DNA from 3 places in the Streptomyces sp. NPDC001443 genome. Region 3 is predicted to be linked to each of the others. Evidence: riboswitches for the same ligand, from Rfam matches in the RefSeq annotation. Region 3 holds a riboswitch; each other region holds the start of a gene.
The links. A riboswitch is a leader RNA that binds a small molecule or an ion and turns the genes downstream of it on or off. The one in region 3 is predicted to bind S-adenosylmethionine.

Region 1: linked by a shared signal. The riboswitch ahead of ACWC24_RS22085 (ABC transporter substrate-binding protein) and the one ahead of ACWC24_RS37080 (putative leader peptide) in region 3 are both predicted to bind S-adenosylmethionine.
Region 2: linked by a shared signal. The riboswitch ahead of ACWC24_RS04470 (aminotransferase class V-fold PLP-dependent enzyme) and the one ahead of ACWC24_RS37080 (putative leader peptide) in region 3 are both predicted to bind S-adenosylmethionine.

Annotation. Positions count from the first base shown of each region.
Region 1 covers NZ_JBSFIA010000021.1:42,264-51,878, reverse strand. The annotation lists gene ACWC24_RS22095 (MFS transporter) at 1-444, opposite strand, end outside; gene ACWC24_RS22090 (transporter substrate-binding domain-containing protein) at 527-1,552, opposite strand; SAM riboswitch class IV at 2,169-2,278, shown strand; gene ACWC24_RS22085 (ABC transporter substrate-binding protein) at 2,610-4,259, shown strand; gene ACWC24_RS22080 (ABC transporter permease) at 4,256-5,338, shown strand; gene ACWC24_RS22075 (ABC transporter permease) at 5,338-6,291, shown strand; gene ACWC24_RS22070 (dipeptide ABC transporter ATP-binding protein) at 6,284-7,945, shown strand; gene thrS (threonine--tRNA ligase) at 8,084-9,424, shown strand.
Region 2 covers NZ_JBSFIA010000002.1:367,427-377,041, forward strand. The annotation lists gene ACWC24_RS04450 (NYN domain-containing protein) at 1-559, opposite strand, end outside; gene ACWC24_RS04455 (hypothetical protein) at 596-835, opposite strand; gene ACWC24_RS04460 (rhomboid family intramembrane serine protease) at 999-1,727, shown strand; gene ACWC24_RS04465 (Lrp/AsnC ligand binding domain-containing protein) at 1,811-2,092, shown strand; gene ACWC24_RS04470 (aminotransferase class V-fold PLP-dependent enzyme) at 2,226-3,626, opposite strand; SAM riboswitch class IV at 3,806-3,922, opposite strand; gene trpD (anthranilate phosphoribosyltransferase) at 4,059-5,123, opposite strand; gene qcrB (cytochrome bc1 complex cytochrome b subunit) at 5,245-6,882, opposite strand; gene qcrA (cytochrome bc1 complex Rieske iron-sulfur subunit) at 6,879-7,937, opposite strand; gene qcrC (cytochrome bc1 complex diheme cytochrome c subunit) at 7,934-8,746, opposite strand; gene ctaE (aa3-type cytochrome oxidase subunit III) at 8,812-9,432, opposite strand; gene ACWC24_RS04500 (hypothetical protein) at 9,611-9,615, shown strand, end outside.
Region 3 covers NZ_JBSFIA010000052.1:24,885-34,499, reverse strand. The annotation lists gene ACWC24_RS37085 (ABC transporter substrate-binding protein) at 1-1,463, opposite strand, end outside; gene ACWC24_RS37080 (putative leader peptide) at 1,703-1,819, opposite strand; SAM riboswitch class IV at 1,854-1,967, opposite strand; gene ACWC24_RS37075 (DUF1684 domain-containing protein) at 2,070-2,894, opposite strand; gene ACWC24_RS37070 (TIGR03564 family F420-dependent LLM class oxidoreductase) at 3,002-3,925, opposite strand; gene ACWC24_RS37065 (sulfite oxidase) at 4,336-5,610, shown strand; partial or broken gene metX (homoserine O-acetyltransferase MetX) at 5,668-6,839, opposite strand; partial or broken gene ACWC24_RS37055 (PLP-dependent transferase) at 6,836-6,961, opposite strand; partial or broken gene ACWC24_RS37050 (zinc-binding dehydrogenase) at 6,961-7,788, opposite strand; gene ACWC24_RS37045 (TauD/TfdA dioxygenase family protein) at 8,812-9,615, shown strand, end outside.

The sequences.
Region 1 (9,615 bases), on a different contig from region 3:
CCGGGCCAGGGCGACGCCCAGCGGGGCACCCAGAACGCCGGCGACACCGACCACCGCGCCGTACCAGCCGATGGCCCTCCCCCGGCTGCCGGACGGGAACAGTTCGGCGGTGAGGGTGACGCCGACGACGACGAACACGCCGAAGCCCAGCCCGCGTACCGCCACCAGACCGGTCAGGACGGGCAGCGTGGAGGCGGCCGGAAGCACCAGGCACGGCAGTCCGAGCAGCGCACCGCTCAGGGCGAGCGAGCACCGCTGCCCGAGCCGTGCGAACAGCCACGGCGTGAACGGCTGGACCACCAGGGTGGCCGCCATCATGGTGGCGGTGAGCACTCCGGCGCCGGACGGTCCGGTGCCGGAGCGGACGGCGTACGCGGGCATCGCACCGAGCAGCAGATTGAAGCCCGCGAAGCCGCCGAACGCGGCGATCAGAGCGCCGGTCACCGCTGCCCGGTGCCGTCCGGCGGACAGCGCCGGTACCTCGTCCCGCCCGGACCCGCGTCCCCGATCTCGTACCGCCGTCATGTCAGGAGTTGTCGAGCGGCAGTCCGGGCGGGTTCACCTCCGACTTGGCGACGGCCTCGTTGGAGAGGTTCCAGGCGGCCAGCCACTTGGCGTACTGACCGTTCTCGATCAGGTAGTTGATCGCGTCGGCGATCGGCTCGGCGAGCCCGCTGCCCTTCTTCGAGGTGGCCGCGATCAGGCCTTGGAGCGACGCGCCGGCGCCGGAGAACGTGCCCGCGTTGGCCGTGGGCGTGGGCGTCTTCGCGGTCTGGGTGACGTGATAGGAGATGGTCGGGTTGGGGCCGAAGTGCGCGTCGATCCTGCCGCTGTTGAGCGCCTGGTAGACGCCGTTGTTGTCCGGGTAGTGCTTGACGGTGAGCGTCTTGCCCTCGCTCTGCAGCTTCTTCTGCCACTCGAGGAGGATGCGCTCCTGGTTGGTGCCCGCCCCGACCTCGACCGTCTTGCCCGCCAGGTTCTCGTAGTTGCCGTCGAACTTCCACTTGCTGGACTTCAGCACCTCGAACGCGAGGTTGTCCTGCCGGTAGGAGGCGAACTCGTACTTCCTCTTGCGCTCCTCGGTGTCGGTGACGTTGGAGAAGGCCACGTCCACCTTGCCGCTGTCGATGCCGATGAAGAGGTTGGCCCAGGTGAAGTTCCGGCTCTGCGGCTCGAGGCCCAGGACCGCGGCGACCAGGCGGCCGATGTCGGTCTCGGACCCGGTGAGGGTCTTCTGGTCGTCACCCACGAACTCGAGCGGGGCGGAGCCGGAAGGCAGAGCGCCGTGACCGATCACCAGCTTGCCGCTCTTGCGGACGGCAGCGGGCAGCTCGGCGCTGATCGACTTGACCTCGGACACCTGGAGGGTCACCTCCTTGGCGGCACCGTGCGAGAGCTGACCGATGGTCACGCTCCCGGAGCCCGCGTCGTCCGTCTTGGCGGCGGCGGCACTGTCCCCACCGCAGGCGGTGAGCCCGGTGGCGAGAGTGGCGACGGCAGTCGCCGCGGTGATGCCGCGTATCAGGCTACGTCGGGTGACGTGGGTAGACATGGCCGTTCCTTGTCGCTCGGGAGAAGGGTGGTGGCGTGGGGGAAGGAAAATCGTCGGTACGCCGTGGGGGGCGCGGGGAAAGGCGGTGGACCGGACGACGTTGCTCAGGACGTACGGGGTCCACTCGTCGAGGCGCGTGCGATGACCGGCCGACGGGCGAGCCCCGGCCGAGGACGGCACGGAGGCCGTCCGAGCGCTGCTCCAGACGGCTGAAAGGCTTCGCTGCGTCGCCCTCAGGTACGGCAGGACCGCGGCCGCGTTCGGTGCGGCGATCGGACTCGCGCCGTTCCGCTGCGGTCAGGCTCCGTACGACGACGGAACCCAGGTCGCGCGCCGTGGGACGGGGGTCAGCAACAGATCTCGTCGAACTGGTCGGCACGGCGGCTCACCCAGAACGGGTCGAGCAGCACCATGTGTGCCGTGCCAGTGGTTTCCATGGCCGGATATAAGCACACCTCCGTCAACGGCGTCCACCATGCGTCCACTGGCCGGGACCGGACCGCACCCCCACGACCCCAGGCCCCAATTCACCTGTACGTGCCCGCTGTTCGTCGCACACGTCTGCCCTCCTGGCGCGTCTTGACGCCGGAAGAACAGCCGATCTACGGTGTGCGCGAGCTACGAGTTCCGGTGATCAAGCCCTGGCTGGCCGGACGGCAACCCTCGACGCAGTGGGGTGCCCCAGGTGAAGGCTCGGCGGATCTCATTCTTCTGCAAGTGCGCTCACACAGCCCCGCAGCGGGCCGGAACCAGGGAGGACGGCATGGCGACGCCCTTGCTGCTGTGCTCCCGGCGCCATGTCGACCTGCTGCTGGTCTCCAGCTGTCTGTGTAAGGTCTGAATCCGCCCCTTCCGGGCCCGGGGACCTGCCCACCCGGCCGAATTCCGGCCGGCCGTGCCCGCTGCCCCGTCGTGTTCCGGGCCGGTAGACCTTCCGCCTTCCGGCCCGACCGTGCAACACCCCCACCCCCTTTTCCGACGTGATTCGGCCCGCCGTGGCGCAGTCCTGCGCCGACGGCTGCCTCACGCATCCCTGCTGCGGAAACAGAGACCCCTGATGGCACTGCACAACGGCGCGACACCGAACAGACCCCTGCGGTCCGGTCTCGGCGCGATCTCCCTCGGCACCGCGTTCCTGGTGGCGCTGACCGGCTGCACCAGCAGCAAGGACGGCGAGACCACCAGCTCCACCGAGGCCCTCACCATCGGCACCACCGACCAGGTCACCAGCATCGATCCGGCCGGTTCCTGGGACGCGGGCTCCGGCACCGTCGAGAGCGAGGTCTACGCGACCCTGCTCAGCCAGAAGAACGGATCCGCGGACGTCTCACCCGACCTCGCCACCGGGATCGAGCAGACCGGGCCGAAGGAGTACACGGTCACGCTCCGGAAGGGCCTCAAGTTCGCCAACGATCACGAACTCACCGCCTCGGACGTCAAGTTCAGCTTCGACCGGAACCTGAAGATCGCCGACCAGAACGGTCCTTCGTCGCTGCTGTACAACCTCGCCTCGGTCGCCGCCCCGGACCCGGCCACCGTCGTCTTCACCCTCGAGTCGGCCAACGACACTCTCTTCCCGAAGGTCCTGTCGACGGCCGCGGGCTACATCGTGGACGAACAGGTCTTTCCCGCGGACAAGATCCTCGACGACAGGTCCGTCGTCGCGGCCAAGCCGTGGAGCGGGCCGTACGGCATCACCGACTACGACAAGAACTCCCTGGTGTCGTTCACCGCCAACGCGCGCTACAAGGGGCGGCTGGGCACGCCGAAGACCAAGAACGTCCAGCTCAAGTACTACGCAGACGCCGGCAACCTGAAGCTCGACGTCCAACAGGGCACTCTCGACGCCGTCTACCGCACCCTCACCACCACCGACCTGGACGACCTCGCCAAGCACAAGGGCGTCAAGGTCCACACCGGCGCCGGCAACGGCATCCGCTACCTCGTCTTCGACTTCGCCACCCAGCCCTACGGCACCAAGGCGAAGGACGCCGACCCGAAGAAGGCCCTCGCCGTCCGCCAGGCCGTCGCCGACTCCGTCGACCGCTCCCAACTCGCCCAGCAGGTCTACAAGAACACCTACCAGCCGCTCTACACCTCAGTCCCGGACGGACTGACCGGCGCCATCCCTTCCTTCAAGTCGCTCTACGGCGACAAGAAGGGTGGCCCCGACCAGGCTGCGGCGGCAGCCCGGCTGAGGGCGGCGAAGGTCAGGACCCCGGTGACGCTCAACCTCCAGTACAACAGCGACCACTACGGCTCCTCGTCGGCCGACGAGTACGCGCTGGTCAAGACCCAACTGGAGGCCACCGGACTGTTCAAGGTGAACCTTCAGTCCACCGAGTGGACCCAGTACGGCAAGGACCGTGTCAAGCACCTCTATCCGCTCTACCAGCTCGGCTGGTACGCCGACTACCTCGACGCCGACAACTACCTCTCGCCCTTCTACTCGGCCAGCAGCTGGGTCGCCAACAGCTACGACGACCCCGCCGTCCGCGCACTGGTGGCGAAAGAGGAGACGGAGACGGACACGGCCCGGCGCACCGCGCTGATCCAGCAGGCGCAGGACAAGGCCGCCGCCCGGGTACCGCTGCTGCCGCTGCTCCAGGGCTCCACCGCCATCGTCACCCGCAGCGACGTCAGCGGCGTACCCGACGAGCTGGACGCCACCTACCAGTTCCGCTGGGCGGGACTCGCGACGAAGTGAGCACTCCGACGCGGCAGACCGGCGGCGCTGTCGGCACCCCGGCCGACAGCGCCGCCAGTCAGGGATTCGCCCGCTACCTGGTGATCCGCTTCCTCCTCATCATCCCCACCGTCCTGATCCTCGTCAGCCTGGTCTTCTTCCTGATGCGGCTCACCGGAGACCCGATCAGCGCGGCCTTCGGCGACCGCCTGACCCCCGACCAGCTCCACTCCAAACTCCACCAGGCCGGCTACGACCGGCCGTTGCCCGCCCAGTACCTGGACTATCTGCGCTCACTGGCCGTCGGCGACTTCGGCCGCACCGTCACCGACAACCAGCCCGTGACCCACGTCCTCACCGCCTACGGCGCCGCCACCGTCGAACTCGCCTGCTGCGCCCTCCTGGTGGCCCTGCTCATCGGCGTGCCGCTCGGCATGGTGGCCGCCTCCCACCGCGACCGGGCGCCGGACGCGGCGCTGCGCCTGTTCGCGATCCTGACCTATGCCACCCCCGTCTTCTTCGTGGGCCTGCTGCTGAAACTCGTCTTCGCGATCTGGCTCGGCTGGCTGCCCTCGTCGGGCCGGGCGAGCACCGGTGTGCAGCTCTTCCTCCAGAACCAGACCAGCACAACCGGCGTGTACCTGATCGACGCCCTGCGCAGCGGCGACACCACCGCCGTCGCGGACGTGCTGCGGCACGCCGTACTGCCGGGACTGGCCCTGGGACTGCTCGTGGCCGGCATCCTGCTGCGCCTGGTGCGCACCAACCTGATCGGCACCCTGTCCACCGGCTACGTCGACGCCGCCCGCTCCCGTGGCGTCGCCCCGCTGCGGCTCGTCACCCACCACGCGGCCCGCCCCGCCCTCGTCCCCGTCGTCACCGTCCTGGGACTTCAGGTCGCCGGTCTCCTCGGCGGGACCGTCCTGACCGAGACCACCTTCGAGTGGAAGGGCCTCGGTTACGAACTCGCCCATTATCTGACGGCCCGTGACTTTCCGGCCGTGCAGGGCATCGTGGCCCTGTTCGCCGTCATCGTCGCGGTGACGAACTTCCTCGTCGACGTCGTCGCCGCGCTCATCGACCCGCGAGTGAGGTACTGATGACGCTGCTGCTCACCCGACGACTGCCCCGGCTGCCGCACATCAGGTCCGGGGCGGGAGTGCAGCGCGCCATGCTGCTCACCGGCCTGGTCCTCACCGCGCTCTTCCTGCTCACCGCGCTGCTCGGCCCGCTGCTCGCCCCGCACGGCTATGCGCAACTGAGCGACTCGAAAGGCCTGTTCGGCTCCCAACAGCATCCGGGCACCGTCCACCCGCTGGGCACGACCATCGCCGGGTACGACGTCCTCTCCCGCACGATCTGGGGCGCGCGCACCGCGCTATTGATCATCGCCGCCGCACTGCTGCTGTCGGTGGTGCCGGGCTCGGTGCTCGGACTGGTCTCCGGCTACCTCGGCGGCAGACCGGACAGGCTGCTGGTGGGAGTCGCGGACGCGCTGTACGCGTTCCCGCCGCTGCTGCTCGCCATCGTCATGTCGATCGTGATCAGCGGCGGCCGGTCCAGCCTGACCGGCGGCCTCGGCGCGGCCGCCTGCTCGGTCGCGGTCTCCTTCGTACCCCAGTACTTCAGGGTCGTACGCGCCGAGGTGATCCGGGTGAAGGCCGAGCCCTTCGTCGACGCCGCCCGCGTCATCGGCACCGGCCCCTGGCGCATCATGACCCGCCATGTGCTGCGCAACTCGGTACGCACCCTGCCGCTGATCTTCACGATCAACGCGTCGGAGGCCATCCTCACCCTCGCCGGCCTCGGCTTCCTGGGCTTCGGCATCGAACCCAACTCGGCCGCGGAGTGGGGTTACGACCTCAACCGTGCCGTCGCGGACGTCACGTCGGGCATCTGGTGGACCGCGATCCCACCGGGCCTGGGCATCGTGCTCACCGTCCTGGGCACGACCTTGCTCGGCGAGAGCCTCACCGACCTGGCCGACCCACGGCTGCGGAGGCGAACCGCCACCCCCGGCTTTCTCACGGACGGAACCGGCGACGATGACTGATCTGCTGCGCATCGAGGACTTGCACGTCGGGTTCGCCACGGACGCCGGCACTGCGCCCGCCGTCCGTGGCGTGAGCCTGGCCGTCGCCCCGGGCGAGGTGCTGGCCGTGGTCGGCGAGAGCGGCAGCGGCAAGACCGTCACCGCCCGCTCGGTCCTCGGCCTGCTGCCCGAGACCGCGACCGTCCGCGGCCGCGTCCTCATCGGCGACGGCACGCGCGAACCCAAGGAGAACGTGCTCACCGCGCCCGCCGCCCGGCTGCGGGACCTGCGCGGCACGCACGCCGCGATGGTCTTCCAGGAGCCCTCCACCGCCCTCAACCCCGTCTTCACCATCGGCTGGCAACTCACCGAGGGCCTGCGCGCCCACGGCCTCGGTGGCAGCAAGGCCGAACGGCGCGCACTGGCCGTGGACTGGCTGGCCAAGGTCGGCATCCCCGACCCGGCCACCCGTGTCGACCACCATCCGCACCAACTGTCCGGCGGCCAGAAGCAACGCGCGGTCATCGCCATGGCCCTCGCCCTGGGCACCAGGCTCATCGTCGCCGACGAACCGACCACGGCCCTCGACGTCACCGTGCAGGCAGAGATCCTCGAACTGCTCCACCGCTGCCGCACCGACTTCGGCACCGCCGTCCTCCTCATCACCCACAACATGGGCGTCGTCGCCGACCTCGCCGACCGCGTAGCCGTCATGCGAGCCGGCGAGGTGGTCGAACAGGCCCCGGTGCACGATCTGTTCACTGCGCCGGCACACCCGCACACCCGGGAACTGCTGACCGCCGTACCGGCCTTCGGGAGCAGGGGACGAACCACAGCCAAGAGGGCCGACGCCGGGGCCCAGCCGGTCGTGAGCGCGCGCGGACTGACCGTCGACCACCCGGGGCGCCTGGGCCGCAAGGCCTTCCGTGCGGTGGACGCGGTGACCTTCGACATCCGTCCCGGTGAAATCCTCGGGCTGGTCGGCGAAAGCGGCAGCGGCAAGTCCACCATCGGACGGGCCATCGCCGGACTGACCCCGGTGACCGGCGGCCGACTGGACTTGTTCGGCATACCGTCGGCAAGGAGGCGGAAGACCGCCGGACAGATCGGCTACGTCTTCCAGGACCCCGCCACCAGCTTCGACCCACTGCTGACCATCGGCGACAGCATCGCGGAGCCCCTCGTCGTGCACCGCCGCGAACCGGACGCGAAGGCGGTCCGGGCACGTACCGAGGCACTGCTCGAAGCCGTACACCTCCCGCGTACCTACGCGGACCGCTACCCGCACGAACTCAGCGGAGGCCAGCGGCAGCGCGCCGGCCTCGCCCGCGCCCTCGCGCTGCGGCCCCGCCTGCTCATCGCGGACGAGCCCACCTCGGCACTGGACGTCTCGGTACAGGCCAAGGTGCTCGACCTGTTCGGCGGGCTCCAGCGGGAACTGGGCTTCGCGGCCCTCTTCGTCAGCCACGACCTCGCGGTCGTGGAACAGGTCGCCGACCGGGTCGTCGTGCTGCACCGGGGCAGAATCGTCGAGGAAGGCGCCACCGACCAGGTCCTCGGCGACCCGCAGGACGACTACACCCGCCGCCTCATCGCCGCCCTGCCCGTTCCCGACCCGGTCCGCCAGTCCAGACGCCGTCGGCGACCCGTGCAGGAGGGAATGGCCGGCGCGTGACAGTGGTGCCGGATGCGAAGCCGGTCGGCGTGCCGCCCACGGCCCGGCACGCCTGGCGAGGAAAGAGCGGGTGGACATCACCACGTGCTGCTAACGTTTCCGGCATGAAGCGCGCTGCCATGACGACGACGCCGGAGAGTGTCCCGGCGCGCTGACCGATGTCTCAGTCGAAGCCCCGGGGCGAGTGGCCCCGGGGCTTCGTCTTGTGGTCACTCGCCCGATGTCCGCGAGGAGACCGCCATGCATGACCACCGCAAACTCGGCCGTGAACTGGGCCTGTTCGACACCGACCCGCTCATCGGCGCCGGACTGCCGTACTGGCTGCCCGACGGCGCGACCGTGCGGCACACCCTGGAGGAGTACATCCGTGCCGCCGAACGGCGGGCCGGCTACCAGCACGTGTACTCACCGGTACTCGGCAAGCGCGAGCTGTACGAGATCTCGGGGCACTGGGCGCACTACAGCGACGACATGTTCCCCCCGATGGACCTCGGCGGGGACCAGGTCGTCCTGCGGCCGAGCCTGTGCCCCCATCACGCGCTGATCTACCGCTCCCGCTCCCACAGCTACCGCGAACTCCCCTTGCGGATGGCCGAACTGGGCGGCATGTACCGCGCCGAACTCTCGGGCGTGCTCGGCGGACTGACCCGGGTGCGGGCCATCCAGCTCAATGACGCGCACATCTTCTGCACCCTGGACCAGGTCGCCGAAGAGGCGCAGGCGGCGCTGGAGATGATCCGCCGGGCGTACCGGGCGCTCGGCATCACCCCCACTCGCCACCGGCTGTCCCTGCCGGGACCCGGCGGCAAGTACGTTGCCGCCCCCGAGAAGTGGCAGCGGTCCACCGCCCTGCTGACCGAGGTCCTCGACCGCTCCGGCCTGCCCTACGAGGCAGCGGAGGGAGAGGCGGCGTTCTACGGCCCCAAGATCGACGTCCAGGTGACCGACGGCGCCGGCCGGGAGTCCACCCTGTCCACCGTCCAGGTCGACTTCCACCAGCCCGAGCAGTTCGACCTGCACTACATCGGCGCGGACGGCGCCAGGCACCGCCCGGTCATGGTCCACCGCAGCATCATCGGCAGTGTGGAACGCGCCGTCGCCCATCTCGTCGAACAGCACGGCGGTGTCTTCCCCGCCTGGCTCGCCCCCACTCAGCTGGTCGTTCTCCCGATCTCCGACAGCGAACTGCCGAACGCCGCGGGCCTCGCCCGACGTTGCACCCGTCTCGGACTGCGTGCCCGGATCGCGGGACCGGACCACGGCAGCCTGGGCGCCCGCATCCGAGAGGCCCGCCTGGTTCCCTACCAAGCCGTCATCGGCGCCAGGGAGGCCGCTGACGATCACGTCGCCGTGCGCTTGCGGGACGGACGCCGACTCGACCCGCGGCCGGTCGATGACGTACTCAGCCACATCAGCGCTCTCATCGACGCCTGCAGCACCGACCTGTGGGCCGATGCCACCTCATCGAAAGCGTCCTGATCCCCGGCTTCCATTGCTCCACGCGGAGCCTTGACGGTATTGGTCTGGTCCAATAACGTCTGCCCCGCACAGAACTCCACATGGCTCAACACCACCAACCGGCACGACAGTTGACGATTCATCCGTCGGTTGGAGGACGAGAGCACGGCCGCCCGCCGTGGGCCTGCCTGTCGACGGCAGCCCAGGCGCCG
Region 2 (9,615 bases), on a different contig from region 3:
GGTGCAGCGACTCGGCCTCCCGCTTCGAGGCGTCCAGCTCGGCCCGCAGCCGCTCGGTCTCGGTCCGGCCCTGCTCACGGGCCCGGTCGAGCTCCTCGCGCAGCCGTTCCAGCTCGGCTCGGCTCTCCTCGTCGGCCCGCTCGGCGTCCGCGCGCAGCGCCTCCTCGCCGGCCGCGGCCACCAGCTTCACCCAGCCGGCCGGCCGCAGTACATAGGCCGCGGCCGCCACGTCCAAGGGGTCCGCGGCCGGGGGCGGCGAACCGGAGTCGAGGGCGCCGGCGAGTTCGGGCTGCGCCTCCCTGAACTTCTCGGCGATGCGCTGCCGGAAGAGCGAGTCCGTCTCCAGCGCCGCGGCCATGGCGTTGCCCGCGAACTTGACCCGACGATTCGGGGCGAACCGGGCGTACTGTCGCAACTGGGCAGGCAGTTCGGTCAGGACCAGCCCGCCGAACCCGTCCGAGACGATCTGCACGACCCGGCGCCGCACCCCGTCGGGCAGCGGACGGTCGAGCACCTCGGCGGCGCCGTCGCCCGGCCCCCCGCCTGCGGTCTCCACCATCCGTCACACCCCAATATCCGTGCGGGGCCGCTCCCGTCAGGAGCCGGCGCCCGGCCTGTCCACGAGTTCCACCTGGTCGACGGCGTTGCACCAGCGGCAACGCACCGACTCGATCGTCTCACTGACCACCTCGCGCTCCTCCACGCTGGGCTGACCGGCGAGGTCGAGATGGACGTACTCCACCACCTTCGACGAGCGGGTCACGTCGAAACGCGTGAGGTTGCCGCAGAGGGTGCAGCGCCACCGCGTCGAGGCGGTCGGCAGGGGAACCGTCATCAGGGCTGTTCGCCTTCCTTCTGTCCATTGTCCGTGACGCACCGGGCTCTCCCCGGAACATGTGGCTCGTAACCCTACGGCCTGGCGGGTACTCGCCGCCCACCCGTCCACGGCGGCGAGGCGGTCTGTGCTGATCCGTCCCCGTACGTCATGCTCTGTGTTCATGATCAGCGACTGGAACGGAACCACGGGCAGCGCGATCCGGAAGCCGTCGGCACCCGTGACGTACGGGCTGATCGCCCTGTGCTGCCTGGTCTTCCTGATCGGCCCCGCCTCCGGCTTCAATCCCGGGTACGGCACCGGCGCCGCGCTGTCGGCCGTCCAGCGGGCCTACTTCCGCCACTGGGGCGTGGTCCCGGCCGAACTGTTCCGGGACGCCCCGGGCCAGGCCCTGACGCCCGCCAGCGCCCTGTTCGTCCACGGCAGCTGGGTCCACCTCCTCGGCAACATGCTCTTCCTCTACGTCTTCGGGGCGATGACCGAGGAACGGATGGGCCGGGTGGAGTTCACCCTCTTCTACGTCGGCTGCGGCTACCTGGCACTGCTCGGCTACGCGGCCGCCAACGCCGGCTCCGAACAATCGCTGGTCGGCGCGTCCGGGGCGATCTCCGCGGTCCTCGGCGCGTTCCTGTACCTGTTCCCCCGGGCGCGGGTGACCAGCCTGCTGCCGTTCCTGTTCTTCCTGCCGGTGCGCTTCCCCGCGTGGGTCGTGCTGCCCTTCTGGGCGGCCCTGCAGTGGGTGGCGGCGGGCCGGGCCACCCAGGGCCCCGGCGTGGCCTACCTGGCACACCTGGTGGGCTTTGGCACGGGCTTCGGGTACGCGTGGCTGCGGTTCGGCCGCAGCCGCGGTCCGGCCCGGCAGGTCAGGGCCGCCACGGGCGACGGCGGCTGACCGGCCCGGCCGGCCGCCGCGGCCTTGGTGGGTCCGGGATCACGTCATAGAGTGAGGGCCCCGGCCGAGAGAGAGAACCAACCGTGATCACCGCGATCGTCCTTATCAAGACCAGCGTGGACCGGATCCCCGAGATCGCGGAATCGATCGCCGCACTGGACTCCGTCAGCGAGGTCTTCTCCGTCACCGGCACCTACGACCTGATCGCGATGGTGCGGGTGACCCGGCACGAGGACCTGGCGGAGGTCATCCCGGGCCGGATCAGCAAGATCCCCGGCGTCGAGGGCACGGACACGCACGTCGCGTTCCGCACCTACTCCCAGCACGACCTGGAGGCGGCGTTCGCGATCGGTCTCGACAGCTGAGGCCCTCCCCCGCGGACCGGTAAGGGCTGAGCGCGCGGTTCCCCGCGCCCCTCGGGCGGGCCTGCCCGCAGGCGGCCCCAGGGGCGCGGGGAACCGCGCGACCGGCCATGACGGCGCCGCGCGACGGGCCCGGTCAGACCGCGGGCACGCAGCGGCCGTCCTCGGTCCGGTAGCGCCACTTCGCGCCGTCCCTGACCAGTTCCCGCACCGCGGTCACGAAGCGCTCCACGTGCTCGTCCGGCGTTCCCGCGCCGAAGCTCACCCTGATGGCGTTGAGGGACTTCTCGCCCGGCGCGGCCTCGGGAGCGCCGCACTCGCCCTGGCTGCCCGGGTCGCTGCCCAGCAGCGTGCGCACCAGCGGATGGGCGCAGAAGAGGCCGTCGCGGACGCCGATGCCGTACTCGGCGGAGAGGGCGGCCGCGAAGTGGGAGCTGTTCCAGCCCTCCACCACGAAGGAGATCACCCCGACCCGCGGGGCGTCGTCGCCGAAGAGGGAGAGGACCCGCACCTCGGGCACCTCGGCGAGGCCCGCCCGGACGGTGTCGATCAGGTGCAGCTCACGGGCGACGAGCGCCTCGAAGCCCGCCTCGGTGAGGGCCTTGCAGGCGGAGGCGATGGAGTAGGCGCCGATCACGTTCGGCGAGCCGGCCTCGTGGCGGGCGGCGCTGTCGTGCCACTCCACGTCCACTCCCCCGTCCGCGCGCCGGGTGACGCGCCGGCTCGCGCCGCCGCCGGCGAGGTACGGCTCGGCCTCGCGCAGCCAGTCGGCGCGGCCGGCCAGGACCCCGGAGCCGAACGGCGCGTACAGCTTGTGGCCGGAGAAGGCGACCCAGTCGACGTCGAGGTCGCGGACCGAGACCGGGTGGTGCGGGGCCAGCTGCGCGGCGTCCAGGACGATCCGGGCGCCGTGCGCGTGGGCCGCCGCCGCCAGCTCGCGGACCGGCCACAGCTCACCGGTGACGTTCGAGGCGCCGGTGACGCAGACCAGGGCCGGGCCATAGGGGCCTCCCCTGCTCGAGCGCAGCCGAGAGCTTGGGGAAGGGTCGCGGTCGGCCAGGGCGCGCTCCAGGGTCTCGACGGCCTGCCGCGGGCTGCGCGGGGCGTCGAGATAGGTGACCTGGGCGTCCTTCCAGGGCAGCAGCGAGGCGTGGTGCTCGGTCTCGAACACGAAGACCTCGCAGCCGGCCGGGAGCGCGGCCGCCAGCAGGTTGAGGGAGTCGGTGGTGGACCGGGTGAAGACCACCTGGTCGCCGGCACGGCAGTCGAGGAACTCCGCAACCGTGCGGCGGGCGTTCTCGAAGAGGTCCGTGGACAGCTGCGAGAGGTAGCCGGCGCCGCGGTGGACGCTGCCGTAGTACGGGGCGTACGCCGCCACGTCGTCCCAGACGCGCTGGAGGGCGGGGGCGCTGGCCGCGTAGTCGAGCGCGGCATAGGTGACTTCGCCGCCCGTGACGAGCGGAACGGTGACATCACGGCCCAGAACGGCCAGCGGGGCACAAACGGTCCGGGCGGAGGCAGCGGTGGAGACGGACATGGGGAACTCCCGTGAGCGGCAAGGCGGAATCACCACGCGAGCACACGGGCTCGAGCGCGGAGAAAGGAAAAGGGGTGTGCGGAGGCGGGGCTCGACGCCCTAGCGCATTCGCTTGCTCACGGAAGGCTCCCTCGATGACCAGGACCCCTGGTGCTGGGCTCGTTCAGGAGCCGTCGAGGGGTCCGCGCTTGCCGTGGACCTCGTTGCCCACGACCTGGTCCTCACCCGGGGCACCCCGCCACGGACGGAGGGTTGCCGGACAGTCGGCCGGGGCCTCATGACTGTCACTCATGACCTGTCCGTCATCCTGCCACACGGCCCGTGAAGCGCAAGGCGCGGTCCGCATCCTGGACCGCGCCTAGCCTCGTCCCCTCGGCCGGGGCCCTGCGTCGCCCCGGCCCGGCCGCAGCGCACGCGGCCGGGGAGGGCGGATCAGGCGTTGCTGACGGCCACCCAGCGCTCCAGCGTCCGCCGGGCCGCGGCGGAGTCGATCGACTCCGCCGCCCGGTCCATGCCGGCGCGCAGCTGCTCGGCCAGCGTCCCGGAACCCGGCCGCAGCGCCACCAGCGCCGCCGCGGAGTTCAGCAGCACGGCGTCCCGCACCGGCCCGCCCTCGCCGTTCAGCAGCCGGCGCGCCACATCCGCGTTGTACGAGGCGTCGGCGCCGCGCAGCGCCTCCACGGGCACCGGTTCGATGCCGACGTCCCGCGGGTCGAAGGCCTCCTCTGTGACCTTGCCGTCGCGCACGACCCACACCCTGGAGGTGGCGGTCGTGGTCAGCTCGTCCAGGCCGTCGTCGCCGCGGAACACCAGCGAGGAGTTGCCGCGCTCGGCGAAGACACCCGCGATGATCGGCGCCACCCGGGGATCGGCGACACCGACCGCCTGGGCGCGCACCTTCGCCGGGTTGGTCAGCGGGCCCAGGAAGTTGAACACCGTCCGGATGCCCAACTGGCCTCGGGCGGCCGCCACATGGCGCAGCGCCGGGTGGAACTTCACCGCGAAGCAGAAGGTGATCCCGGCCTCCTCGGCGACCTCCGCCACCCGCTTCGGCGTCAGTTCGAGGTTGACCCCGAGCTTCTCCAGGACGTCCGAGGCGCCCGACGCCGACGAGGCGGCCCGGTTGCCGTGCTTGACGACCTTGGCACCGGTGCCCGCGATGACGATCGAGGACATCGTGGAGATGTTCACCGTCTTCGCGCCGTCGCCGCCGGTGCCGACGATGTCGACGGTGTCGCCCGGCACCTGGATCACGTTGGCGTGCGCGTACATCGCCTCGACCAGTCCCGTGATCTCCTGGACGGTCTCGCCCTTGGCCCGCAGTGCCACCGCGAACCCGGCGATCTGCGCGTCGGTGGCCTCGCCGCGCATGATCCGGTCCATCGCCCAGGCGGTGCTCGCGGCGCTCTGGTCGCGGCCCTCCAGCAGACCGTTCAGTACCGCGGGCCAGGAACGGCCCGCCGCGGTGTCGCCTCCAGCGGGGGTCACAGCGCTCATCAGCCGCTCCTGGTTCGTAGACACGTACAGACTGACTACAGCCTATCCAGCGCCGGACACGGCGAAGGACCCCGTCCGAAGACCGGACGGGGTCCTTGTGTGCGCGTGGCGAGCGCAGCGATCAGTGGTGGCCGTGGCCGCTCGTGATCTCCTTGTACTCGTCGACAGTCGGCTTCTCGATCTGGCTGTCCTCGTCGAAGTACGCCTTGCTGATCTTGGCGCGCAGCTTCTGCGAGCCCTTCAGCTTGCGCTCGACACCGTTCTCGTCGACCGTCGGGCCGAGTTCGAGCGGCTGGTACTGCTCGTGCGCGGTGAGGGTGTGGAGCTGCTCCTGGCTGAGCGGCTCGTGGATCTCGATGAACTCACCGTGCGGCAGGCGCTTGATGGTGCCGGTCTCGCGACCGTGCAGCACCTTGTCCCGGTCCCGGCGCTGGAGGCCGAGGCAGATCCGCTTGGTGACGATGAACGCGATGACCGGTCCGACGAAGAAGAAGATCCGGACGAACCAGGTGATCGAGTTGATCGACAGGTGGAAGTGGGTGGCCCACAGGTCGTTGCCACCGCCGACCAGCGTGATCATGTACATCGTGACCCAGGCGGTGCCCAGGGCCGTGCGGGTCGGCGCGTTGCGCGGGCGGTCCAGGATGTGGTGCTCGCGCTTGTCGCCGGTGATCCAGGACTCGATGAACGGGTAGAGCGCCAGCGCGGCGAGCACGACACCGAAGAGGACCAGCGGGATGAACACGCCCAGGACCAGCGTGTGGCCCCAGATGTTGATCTCCCAGCCGGGCATGTAGCGGATCAGACCCTCGGCGAAGCCCATGTACCAGTCGGGCTGGGCGCCGGTCGACACCTGGTCCGGACGGTAGGGGCCGATGGCCCAGATCGGGTTGATCTGCGCGATCGCCGCGATGGCCGCGATGGCACCGAAGACCAGGAAGAAGAAGCCTCCGGCCTTGGCCATGTAGACCGGCAGCAGCGGCATGCCGACGACGTTCTTGTTGCTCTTGCCGGGGCCCGCGAACTGCGTGTGCTTGTGGTAGAAGACCAGGATCAGGTGGCCCACGACCAGGCCGAGCATGATGCCCGGCAGCAGCAGGATGTGGATCGAGTAGAACCGCGCCACGAAGTCGTGGCCCGGGAACTCCCCGCCGAAGAGGAAGAACGAGATGTACGTGCCGACGATCGGCATGGACAGGATCGCGCCCTCGGTGAAGCGGACACCGGTGCCGGAGAGCAGGTCGTCCGGGAGCGAGTAACCGGTGAAGCCGGTGAACATGCCCAGGACGAACAGCAGGAAGCCGAACAGCCAGTTGACCTCACGCGGCTTGCGGAACGCGCCCGTGAAGAACACGCGCATCATGTGCACGAACATGCCGGCGAGGAAGATCAGCGCCGCCCAGTGGTGGATCTGCCGGATGAGCAGACCACCGCGCACCTCGAAGGAGATGTGCAGGGTCGAGCTGAACGCCTCGGACATCAGCTGTCCCTGGAGCGGGACGTAGCTGCCGTGGTACACCACCTCGTTCATCGAGGGGTGGAAGAACAGCGTCAGATACACACCCGTGAGGATGATGATCAGGAAGCTGTAGAGGCAGACCTCACCCAGCATGAACGACCAGTGGTCGGGGAAGATCTTGCGCATGTTGGCCTTGGCCAGGGAGTAGATCCCCAGCCGGCCGTCGGCCCAGTCGGCGATCCGCTCGCCGGCCGGCGCCTTCCCGCGCGAGCGGGACTCGGTGGTGGTCGTAGTGCTCATCCGCGCTCCCAGAATGCAGGACCGACGGGCTCTGCGAAGTCGCCGAGCGCCTCGAGGTAGCCCTCGGGGTTCACGCCGATGCGCAGCTGCGGCAGGGCGTGACCGGCGGGACCGAAGATCACCCGGGCGCCGTCGGACAGGTCGAAGGTGGACTGGTGGCAGGGGCACAGAACGTGGTGCGTCTGCTGCTCGTACAGGGAGATCGGGCAACCGACGTGGGTGCAGATCTTCGAGTACGCGACGATGCCGTCGTGCGACCACTCGAGCTCTTGCTTGTCCTTGATGTCGTCCGGCTGGAGCCGGACGATCATCACGGCCGCCTTGGCGATCTCGTTCTGGAACTCCTCGTCGGTCTCCTCCAGGCCCTCGGGCTTGACGAAGGTGAGCGAACCGACGGCCACGTCCGAAGCGCGCAGCGGCTGGTTCGTGTTCATGTTGACGAGGAGCTTGCCCTTGGACCACGCCGTGTGGCGCATCTTGTCCTCGGGCAGCGGACCGAGGTCGCGCAGAAGGACGACGCCGGAGAGCGGGAACAGCGCCAGCGCACCGAACATCGTGTTGCGGATCAGCTTGCGACGGCCGAGCGCGGACTCCGTGGCACCTTCCTTGAAGTCCGCGAAGACCTTCGCGCGGACCTCGGGGGACGCCTCGATCGGGTGACGCTCGTCGGCGACCTCCACGTCGGACATCAGGGTGCGGGCCCAGTGGACCGCGCCCGCGCCGATGCAGAACAGCGCCGCGCCCAGGGTCAGACCCAGCGCGAAGTTCAGCGCGCTGATGTGACCGATCGGGAACACGAAGATCGACTTGTCCGGCGGGATCGTCACGTACGACGCGATGAAGCCGACGGTGGCCAGCATCGACAGCGTGAACAGGAAGGCGACCGCACGCTCGGACCGCCTGGCGGCCCGCTCGTCGATGTCCTGGATCCGGTGCTCGTGGGGCGGCAGCCCCGGGTCGGCGAACGGGTTCTGCTCGTCCGCTACGTCCACGGCGCCGTGCGCGTGGGCCTGCTCAGCGGGCAGGTTCTCTTCTGGAATGTCTTGGCTACTCATGACTTCTTGGCCTTTGCGGTCCGAGCGGCGACCCAGACGGCGACCGCGACCAGGGCGCCGAGACCGAAGATCCACGCGAACAGACCCTCGCTGACCGGCCCGAGGCCGCCCAGTTCGAGACCGCCGGGGTTCACCGTCTCATCGCTGTTGACCGCGTTCAGGTACGCGATGATGTCCTTCTTGTTCTGCTCCGACAGGGTGGTGTCGGGGAACGAAGGCATGTTCTGCGGGCCGGTCTGCATGGCCTCGTAGATGTGCTTCGGGTCCACACCCTCCAGGTCCGGCGCGAACTTGCCCTCCGTGAGGGCACCGCCCTTGCCGGTGAAGTTGTGGCACTGCGCGCAGTTGGTGCGGAAGAGCTCGCCGCCCTTGGCGATGTCCGCGCCCTCGGGGCCGTACTGGGCCGAGGTGGGGACGTTCGGGCCGGCGCCCAGCGACGCGATGTAGGTCGCGAGCTGGTCGATCTGGGCCTGGCTGTAGATGTTCTTCTTCTTCACCACCTGCGGGCCCTGGGAGGTCGCAGCAGGCATACGGCCGGTGCCGACCTGGAAGTCGACGGCCGCGGCGCCCACGCCGACCAGGCTCGGACCGTCGGAGGTGCCCTGACCGCCGGTGCCGTGGCAGCTGGCGCAGCCGACGGCGTAGAGCTTCTTGCCCTCGTCGATGGCGAGGGACTGGGAGGTTTCATCGGCCTGCGCCTTGCTCGCGGGCGCGAACGCGGCGTACAGCCCCCCAGTGGCCGCCAGCGCGAGGAGTAGGACGACGACCGCCGCCAGCGGATGGCGTCGTCGTGCGGAGAGCTTTTTCACGGATTACCCCGGTGTCAGGATCTTCTGCGTCGATGCTTCTGGAAGGTGCGCGGGATCGGGCCCGGCTACTTGATCATGTAGATCGTGGCGAAGAGGCCGATCCAGACGACATCGACGAAGTGCCAGTAGTAGGACACGACGATGGCCGCGGTCGCCTGTTCATGGGTGAACCTCTTGGCCGCGTACGTCCTGCCGAGGACGAACAGGAAAGCGATCAGGCCGCCCGTCACGTGCATGCCGTGGAAGCCGGTGGTCAGGTAGAACACCGAGCCGTACGGGTCGGAGGAGAGCGAGAGCCCGTCCTTCTTCACCAGCTCGGTGTACTCGTAGATCTGACCGCCGATGAAGATCGCACCCATGATGAAGGTGATGATGAACCAGCCCCGGAGCTTCTTCACGTCACCCCGCTCGGCGGCGAAGACGCCGAGCTGGCAGGTGAGGGAGGAGAGCACCAGGATCGTGGTGTTCGTCGCCGAGAACGGGAAGTTCAGGGCGGACGCCATTTCCTTCCAGTGGTCGGGACCCGTCACCGATCGCAGGGTGAAGTACATCGCGAAGAGGGCCGCGAAGAACATCAGCTCGGAACTCAACCAGATGATGGTTCCGACGCTGACGAGGTTCGGCCGGTTGACCGACGGGTGCGCGTGCCCGGTTTCTACTGTCGTTGCTGTCGCCACGACCGACATTATGTCGGTCCCTTATCCCGCCCTCACTCCGGGGGGTGCCGTTCGGAGTGTTCCCAGCGTGTGCAGTGCCCGTATGGCCCATCGAAGCGGTGTTCCAACAGGTGTTGACAGCCTGTTCAAGGGAGTAGCATCCGCCGCACCGGTTCTGTCCGTACGACGCTGACGTCTCGGAGGAAACATGCA
Region 3 (9,615 bases):
CTGCGCTCGGCCGGGTCGCTGGTCGCGGCCTGCGCGGACAGCGCCGTGTCCAGGCCGCCTGCCGGTACGCGGTAGAAGTTGGCCAGCTTCGTGGAGAAGGTGCTGCGCAGGATGTCGGGGTCGGCGCGGGTGATGTTGCTCCAGATCACGTCGTATTCGCCCGACTGCTGTATCGGCGACAACTGGGTGAGCTGGAGCTGCCGGAGGGTCACCTGGACGCCTACGGACTTCAGTTGCTGCTGTATCAGCTCCAACGCGGGCTGGTTCGTGGCCGCGTTGGGAACCCAGTCGATGGTCAGGCTCAGCTTCCGCCCGTCCTGGACGCGGATGCCGTCGCCGCCCACCCGCCAACCGGCCTCTTCCAGCAGGGACTTCGCCTTGGCCGCGTCGAAGGCGAGATCCGGGGCGAGATCGGTGTAGTCGGGCGTGGTGTGTGCGAGGACGCTGGTGGCCGCCCGGGTGCCGGTGGGGAAGACGGTGTCGGCGATCTGCTTCCGGTCGACGGCGGACAGGATCGCCCGGCGGACCCTGATGTCCTTCAGGACCGGCCGCGCGTTGTTGAGGGCGAGTCCGAAGACGATGCCGGGGTTGGCCCGCCGCTGGAGGGCGACCTGGCCGCCCTTGAGTGCCGCCTCGTCGGCCCGGCCCACGCTGCCGATGGCGTCCACCTGGCCGGACCGGAGACTGCCGGCGCGTACGCCCGCCTCCGGTACGACCTTGAACACCACCTGGTCCAGATACGCCTCGCCCCGCTTGTTCCACCGCGAGGATCCCCAGGCGTAGCCAGGGCGTCTGGTCAGGGTGACCGACTGGTTCTGCACGTACTGTTTCAGCACGAACGGTCCGGACCCGATCACCCCGTCACTGCACTTCTGCTGCGGTGACTTCGTCACGCTCGCCGAGGACTCGATCCCCAGCGAATGTGTGGAAGTCGCTTGCAGGAACTGGGCGTTGGGCTGCTGGAAGATGACCTTGACGGTGAGCGGGTCGACCACCGTGGTGCTTTCGACACCGCTCAGATAGCCCTCGGCCAGAGTCCCCAGGACACCGAGCTTCGGCACCGCGTCGAAGTTGTCCTTGACCACCTGGGCGGTCAGCGGGGAGCCGTCGCTGAAGGTGACACCGGAGCGCAGATGGAAGGTGAAGGCGGTCGAGTCGGCACTGATGTCCCAGCTCTTCGCCAGCCACGGCACGATCTTGCCGGTACGGGGATCCTGGTCCGTCAGGGAGTCCACGATCTGGCGCACCGAGTAGATCGTGTCGTTGCTGCCGACCTGCTGGGGATCCACGCAGCCGGCGTCCGAACCCACGGCGAAGGTCAGGGTGCCGCCGGACCGCGGCTTGCCGCCTCCTGTGCCGGAGCCGTCGGTGCCCGACCCGCAGGCGGTCAGCAGCACGCCGGTGGTGAGCAGGGCGGTGAGCGTCGCCCATCGGGGAGTTCTGAAATCCGGTAGTGCTCTCACGAGAGGTTCTCCTCTATGCGTCGCCCGGCATGGAGCACCGCACGAGGCACGACCGCGCACAGGCGCGCGGTCCCGGTCGGCGCGACGCCGATGACGGGGAAGTGCCCTGCGGACAGGGGCCAGGCGGAAAGCGGATCAGGAAGATCAGCAGGAAACGGGGGATATCGACCGCTGATGGGTGTGACGGATGTCGACCGTCGGCGAGGAAGGTCGCCGAAGCCCGGCCGCGGGAAGGGCCGTCAGGCCTGACAGAGGCAGCTGGTCGAGCGCTTCAGATCGATGTGGCGTCGGCGCGCCAGCCGGGAGAACACCATGGCGACCAGGGAGGAGGCGGCAGGGCCACCATCGCGTCGCATCACGGTCCTCCACCTCGTCGGCCCTGAACACAGGGCCACGCGCTTGCGGGGATCGTCGCTGATCCCGCCGGGCTTTCACCTGGAGCACCCCGCCGCGCGGGAGGGTTGCCGGTCAGCGAGCCAGGGCTTGACGCTGACACTCAATGCCGTTCTTGATCGTACGGAGCGGTTCCGACGTACGTCAATGCCGCGACCGGACGCTCCCGCGGCGACGTGGGGACGGCCGCGGTCGCGCCCGGAAGGTCATGGTTCAGGAACCGCCGCGCTCGCGCGGGAGCTTCTGGCCCGCCTCGATCGCCACCGTCAGCCGGTTCTCCGCCGGCGGCAACGGGCAGGTGGCCAGGTCCGTGTAGGCGCACGGCAGGTTGGTGGCCCGGTTGAAGTCCAGGACGACCGTGCCGTCGGCTGCGGGCGGTTCGACGGACAGGGTCCGGCTGGCGGTGTAGGTGGTGACCCCGGCGGTCGTGTCGGTGAACAGCACGCTCAACCGGCCCTGACCGGCCCCGGGAAACGCGGTCAGCGACAGCCGGTGCCCGTCCACCTCGAACTCGATCCTGCCGGGCGCCTCGTACACGTGCTCCAGACCCTCAACCACGGCGCCCACGGTGGTGGACCGCGGCTCGTCGAAGGGGATGTAACGGCCCGTCACGGCCCAGCGCGGGTCGGGGGCGTAGGCCGGTGTTCCCATGAAGGCCGTGCGCAGCGGCGCGTCAGGGTGCCGGGGGCGCACGATGTCATGACCGCCCCGCTTGGCGACCTCGATGACGGCGTCCTTCCAGACCGCGTCGACGCCACCGCGTTCGGGCAGCACGCCGAAACGGTGCTCACCGCTCACCGGCTTCCCGTCGACGACCAGTTCCTCACCGTCGTCGAGCGCGACGACGACCCCGTCGGGGCCGGTGTGCCAGCTACCGGGCGCGTCGCTGAAACGCTGCGGCCGGTCGTCGAGCCAGTGCAGACCGGTGATCGCCAGGAAACCGTGCGGGCCGGAGAGCCGGGCCTCTTGTTCGCGGTACCACTCCAGCCACTGTTCGGTGAAGGCACGGAGGTCTGCCGTGGTCGCCTCGCTGGTCATGAAATCTCCTTCGGTGTACGGAGGTTGGCCCCCGCGCGGGGATGCTGGGTCGGGGGCTGGGGACGGGGGTCTTCGGAGCTCGGCGGGATGCCGTGGATCCGAGGGGCTCAGGCGGCCAGTTCGCCGAGGAGCGCCCAGGTACGGCGCCGGTCCGCCGCTCCCGCGATCTCGGTGCCCGAGAACACGACCTCGGTCGCGCCGGCGTCGCGGTAGCGCCGTACCTCTGCCTCGACCGCCTTCTCGTCGCCGATCACGGCCAGGTCCGCGGCGCGCCGGCCGCCGGAGAGCTCGATGACCCGGGCGTAGGACGGGACCTGTTCGTAGAACGCGAGGTTCTCGGTGGCCTTCGCGCGCACCGCGTCCACGTCGTCCGTGACCACGCCGGGTACCAGCGCCACGATCCGGGGCGCGGGCCGTCCGGCGGCCTCGGCCGCGGCGGCCAGGGCGGGGACGATGTGTTCCGAGAGGGCGCGCGGTCCCGCGAGGTAGGGCAGGATCCCGTCCGCCAGCTCACCGCTGACCCGCAGCGCCTGCGGGCCCATCGCGGCGACGAGCAACGGGACACCGGACTCCGCGCCCGGTACGCGCGCGGGGATCGGGGTGGTGGCGGTGAGCAGCTCACCGTGGAAGTCGGCCGTGCCGGTCTCGGTCAACTGGCGCAGTGCGGTGAGGAATTCACGCAGCCGGGCGATGGGCCGCCGGAACGGCAGGCCGAAGCCGGTCTCCGTCAGCAGTTTCGTGCCCAGGGCCAGTCCGAGGTGGTAGCGGCCGTGGGTGGCGGCCTGGGCGGTCTGGGCCTGACTGGAGACCAGCAGGGGGTGGCGGCCGAAGACGGGGATCGCGGAGGTGCCCACGTGCAGCTCCGGTACCGCGCGTCCGACGATCGCGGCGAGCTGGGGTGAGTCCGCGCCGAAACTCTGGCCGAACCACACGGACCGCAGCCCGGCGGACGCGGCCTCCTCGGCCAGTCGCACACTGGCGTCGACCTGGTTCTGCGCGTCGGATGCGTTGAGTGCTACGCCAACAGTCATGTCAGTGGGAACGGGCGGCCGGTGAGCCGGCATTCCTGCCGAGTGTGACGGCTGTATGTCAGTCGTGTGAGGCGGTGCTGCCCGGTCTGTCGGTCGGGTGCGGGGCGCGGCAGCCACGCCGGCAGACCCGCCTGGACACGCGGTTCACCGGCAAGTGGGCTCCGTTGACGCCTTCCGCCCCGCGTGCTTACATCCCGCCATGCCGTTGTCGGAGCCGCTGACCCGCCGTCGCGCCGTGGACCTCGTCCGCGTGGCCGCCGCGCTGTGTCGGACGACCGGCTGACCTCGCGCTGCCGCCAACCTCCTTCCAGCACAAGCCGGTCGGGCACGCAGCGGACCGTCCCGGCAAGACTTGCGCCGAGCCGTCGAGCCCTCCCTTTCGTCCCGCCCCGTCATGACGAGGACCCGCCATGCCTTCCTCCACCCCCACCGGCCGACACCTCGAAACCGACTACGACCGTCGCAGACTGCGCCAGTGGCTCGCGGGAGAGGCCAGAGCCGACGGGGTCACCCGCCGTCGGCTGCTCGCCCTGCTCACCGCGACCGCCTCCGCGACCGCGATCGGTGGCGCGCAGCCCGCCCACGCCGCCGACAGGACGATCGTCAAACCGCTGCCCGCCGAGTGGTTCATCGAGCGCGGCACCAACGCCGAGACCCGCTGGGAGGCGCTGCGCGGAACCGGCCACCACACTCCGAACGAACTCTTCTTCGTGCGCAACCACACCGCCACACCCGTCCTGGACGCCGACGACTGGCGGCTTCGGCTGTGGGGGAGCGGCTTGCGCGGCAGACCGGGGGAGGACCGGCCGGTGGAGTTCGGGTACGACGATCTGCGCGCGCTGCCGGCCGTCACCCGGACCGCCTTCGTCGAGTGCGCCGGGAACGGCCGCTCCTACTACACGACGCAACAAGGGGAGACGGTCACCGGCACCCCGTGGACCCTGGGCGCGATCGGCGTCGCGCGCTGGCGCGGGGCGCGCCTGGCCGACGTGCTGCGCAGGGCCGGGCTGTCCGCGCGAGCCGTGGACGTGCAGCCGCGCGGTCTGGACGCCGAGTACGTCAGCGGCGGTGAGAGCCTGGGCCGGGTACGCCGTCCGCTGCCGCTGGCCAAGGCCCTGGACGACGTACTGCTCGCGTACGAGATGAACGGCGATCCGCTTCCGTACGACCACGGCTACCCGGTACGGGTGCTGGTGCCCTCATGGGTGGGGATCGCGTCGATCAAGTGGGTCGGCGACATCGAGGTGTCCGCACAGCCGCTCTTCTCGCCCTGGAACACCACCTTCTACCGGCTGTTCGGCCCCGCCCACCCCGAGAACGGCAGCGCGCCGATCACCCGGCAGACCACGAAGAGCGCCTTCGAGCTGGCGAGCGGGGCCACGTTCACGGCCGGCCGCAGGCACGTACTGCACGGCCGGTCGTGGTCGGGCGCGGGAGCCGTCGCCGAGGTCGACGTCAGTACCGACGGCGGTACCAGCTGGCGGCGCGCCCGGCTGCACGACCGGCCCCAGGCCGGTACCTGGGCCCGCTGGTCCCTCGGCTGGCAGCCCGACACGCCCGGCCCCACCCACCTGATGGCCCGCGCCACGGACACGGCGGGCCGCACCCAGCCGGACATCGCCGTGCCGAACACGCAGGGGTACCTGTTCGGCGCGGTGGTGCGGCATCCGGTGAGCGTGGTGTGACAGAGGGCGGTTCCAGGAGGGGGCCGTGGCGTCGACGGCCGCGGGGATCGTGGACGGTCACGGCCTTCCGCGCCCGGCGTCCTTCCGGGGAAGGAGTTCGCCCACGAGGTCGGCGACCTGCGCCACCTCGATGAGGAAGCCGTCATGGCCGTGAGGGGATCCGATCAGCCGGAGGCCGTCGGCGGTGGGGATGCCCGCCGCCAGTTCCGCCTGTTGAGCCGGTGGGTGGAGGCGGTCGGAGTCGACCCCCGCCACGAGGGTGGGGGCGGTGACCCGGCGCAGGGCTGCGCGCACGCCACCGCGGCCCCTGCCGACGTCGTGGCTGTTCATGGCCTCGGACAGCACGACGTAGCTGCCCGCGTCGAAGCGGCGTACCAGCTTGGCGGCGTGATGGTCGAGGTAGGACTCGACCTGGTACCGGCCGCCGTCCCCGGGGTCCTCCGGGCCCTGGGGCGTACGGCCGAAGCGGGCGTGGAGTTCCGGCTCGCTGCGGTAGGTGACGTGGGCGATCCGCCGGGCCAGACCGAGTCCGGTGTGCGGGCCGCGGCCGGTGTCGTGGTAGTGGCCTCCGAGCCAGTTCCGGTCGGCGCGGATGGCACGCAGCCGGATGTCGGCCCAGGCGATCTGCTCGGCGCTCGCGGCGGCGGTCGTGGCGAGCAGCAGGAGCGCGCCGGTTCGCCCGGGACGGGACACGGCCCACTCCAGAGCCCGCATCCCGCCCATCGAACCGCCGACCACCAGGGCCCAGCGGTCGATGCCCGGCGCGTCGGCCAGTCCGGCCTCGGCCGCCACCTGGTCGCGCTGTGTCAGGAAGGGGAAATCACCGCCCCAGCGGCGTCCGTCCGCTGTGGGCGAGGAGGGACCGGTACTGCCCTGGCAGCCGCCGAGGACATTGGGCGCCACGACGAACCAGTGGTCCGGGTCCAGGGCGCGACCCGGTCCGACGAGGCCGTCCCACCAGCCGGGGGTGGGGTGCCCGGGTCCGGCCGGTCCGGCGACGTGGCTGTCCCCGGTGAGGGCGTGCAGCACGAGGACGGCGTTGGAGGCGTCCGGCGCGAGCCGTCCCCACGTCTCGAACGCGAGCCGCGCACCCGGCAGTTCACCACCCGCCTCCAGCGAGAGCGGCTTCTCACGGCTGTACCACCGGCGACGTCCCGGCGGGTCCCCTCCCGCCAGGCACCGGTGGCCGGCGGGAGAGGTTCCTGGGAGGACGTCAGTACGGTGCTCAGGACGCGCCCTTGGCCGCGCGGAAGCCTGCCTCCAGGTCCGCCTTGAGGTCGGCGAGGTTCTCGATGCCGACCGACAGACGCACCAGACCCGGTGCGGCGCCGGTCGCCGCGAGCTGTTCCTCTGGGTGATGAGACGGAAAGTGTCGATCCGAGCCGGAGCGCTGTCCCCGTCCTGGTGCGGTGACAGCTGGCCGGACAGCGCGCCGACGAGCGCGACGCGAGCCCCACGGCGTGCCGCGGCGAGTGCGGCGGTCAGTTGCTCACCGCCCACGGTGTCCAGCACGACGTCGATGCCCTCGGGTGCTGCCTCCCTCGACTGGCTGGTGAGCGAACGTGACTGGTCGCCGGGCACCAGCGCCGAGTCGTAGCCGAGGTCGGTGTGCAGCCGCTCGGCCTTCACCGGTGAACGGGTGGTGCCGATGACTCGGCCGGCGCCCAGCAGCCGGGCCACCGGGCCGGCCGGGGATCCGACCCCGCCCGCCGCACCGGTGACGAGGACCGTGTCGCCCGGGCGCACGGCGGCCAGCCGGGTCAGCGCGCCATAGGCCGCGTCCGACGACAGGTGGGTGGCCGGATCCGGCAGTGCATCGTCGACCACGGTGCAGTCCGCGGCGGCCACCAACGCGTGCTCACGCCATCCGAACAGGTGCGTGACGATGTCCCCAGGCCGCAGCCGGCTGCCCGGTCCCGCGGCGACGACCTCACCGACGGCGGGGCCGAAGAGCGCGTCACCGACGTGGATCGTCGGCAGCGGCACCCCCTCGGGTGCGCCCCCGATCAATGTGCGCAGCCCGGGGAACACGAGGAAGTACCGGTTGTGGACGAGGACTTGACCAGGGCCGGGCGCGTGCAGCTCTTGTGCGACGACGGCGAGCTCGGGGCCGGGCAGGCCCTTGGGCTCGGCGACGAGGCGGACCTCGCGGGTGACGGACGGCGGGGGAGCGGGCATGGAAGAACTCCTGGGTCGAGGAGGGAGGCCAGGTGGCGGGCCAGGAAGGAACCCGGCGGCGGGCCGGCGCGGGCGCGCACACGTTAAGTCCTGACGTGCGGGTCAAGGGCAAGCGCCAAGTGTCTCCGGAGGCCCCGGCGCGCGACTCCACCGGCCGCCCGCGGCCCCTCCTCGGTGCACGCCACCGACCGTTCGTACCGGCTGTCTGTCCACTCCTTGGACATGCCGCGCACCTCGGCGAGCGGTCGGCGCCGACTGCCCGCAGGGTGCACGCGCCCCGTCCGCCGAACGTGCACGGAGTCGGTCGGCGCGTCCCGGCGACCCCTCGTCAACACCGATGCTGACCAGGCATTTCTGCTCCCGCATGGGGGCGCTGTCAGGGGGCGCGACGGGTCTGGCGCCATCCGCCCCGACCGGTTCGCACGGGTCTGGCGCGAGCCGTTGCCCGGCGTCGGACCGTTGCGGTTCCGGACGGATGGAGAGTCCTCTGTGTCCGCGATGCGAGACGCATTCTTGACCACCCCGGTGGACGTCTGCTGAACTCCCGTCCCATGAACCCGCACGTGGACCTCACCCGGCGGCGCCACATCGATCTGGCGCACGTCGCCAGCACGTTCTGTTGTCGCTGACCCGGTAAGCCGTCCGCGGCAGCGATCGACGCGCACCGAGCGCGCACGGACATGGCGACGTGGCTGATGCAATGTCAAACCGCGCTCGGGGAGCCGTAGTTCCGCAGGGCCGTCGCATCCGACCTCTCAGCGGCTCCTTCCGGGTTCTTCGCCCGCACTCCTCCTTCCCGGCCGCGGCCGGAAGCCCGTGGCGCGGGATTCGGCGGTTCGCCATCAGCCCCCTGGCGGCGGGTTCCGCCCGGCCGTGCCTCCCGCCTGGACGACGGCTGCCTGCCTCCGCGTCGTGACCGCGGCCCCTTTCCCATTCCCGTTCGGTCGGCGAGGCGATCCGTCATCGCCGCCCATCCCTCAGCCCACGGTGGCTCGCCCACCCCTCCCCGAGAAGGACCTCCTCATGCCCGTGTCCATTCGCAAGCTCACCAGCCGCATCGGAGCGGTGGCCGAAGGCGTCGATCTGACGGCGCCACCGGACGGCTCCACGCTCACGGCACTCCGTGAGGCCCTCAACGAGCACAAGGCACTCGTCTTCGACGACGTCGGCCTCGACGACTCCGGCCAGGAGCGCGTGGCCCGTTGGTTCGGCGAACTCACCACCGCCCATCCGAACGTGGCGGCCGTCGACGGCACGACGAATGTGCTCGCCGTCGACAGCGGGACCTCCAAGGCCGACGAGTGGCACACGGACGTCACGTTCGTGGTCAACCCGCCGCAGGTCACGACGCTGAGATCCCTCGTGACCACGCCCTACGGCGGTGAGACGCTCATCGCCAACGCCGCCGCGGCCTATCGCGACCTGCCCGCACCGCTGCGCACCCTCGCCGACTCCCTGCGAGTCGTGCACACCAACCAGTACGACTACGCCCGCCCCGCGGCCGCCACGGCACAACAGCAGGAGTACGACCGGGTCTTCGTCTCGACACCGTACGAGGCCGAACACCCGGTCGTGCGGGTGCATCCACTGACGGGCGAACGAGGCCTGTTCATCGGTGGGTTCGCCAAACGGATCGTCGGCCTGTCCAGCGGCGAATCCGCCGATCTGCTGCGCATCCTCCAGTCGTACGTGACCCGTCCGGAGAACATCCTGCGCTGGACCTGGTCCCCCGGTCAGCTGCTGATCTTCGACAACCGGATCACCCAGCACTACGCGGTGGACAACTACGACGACCACCCGCGACTCCTGAACCGGGTGACCGTCGCG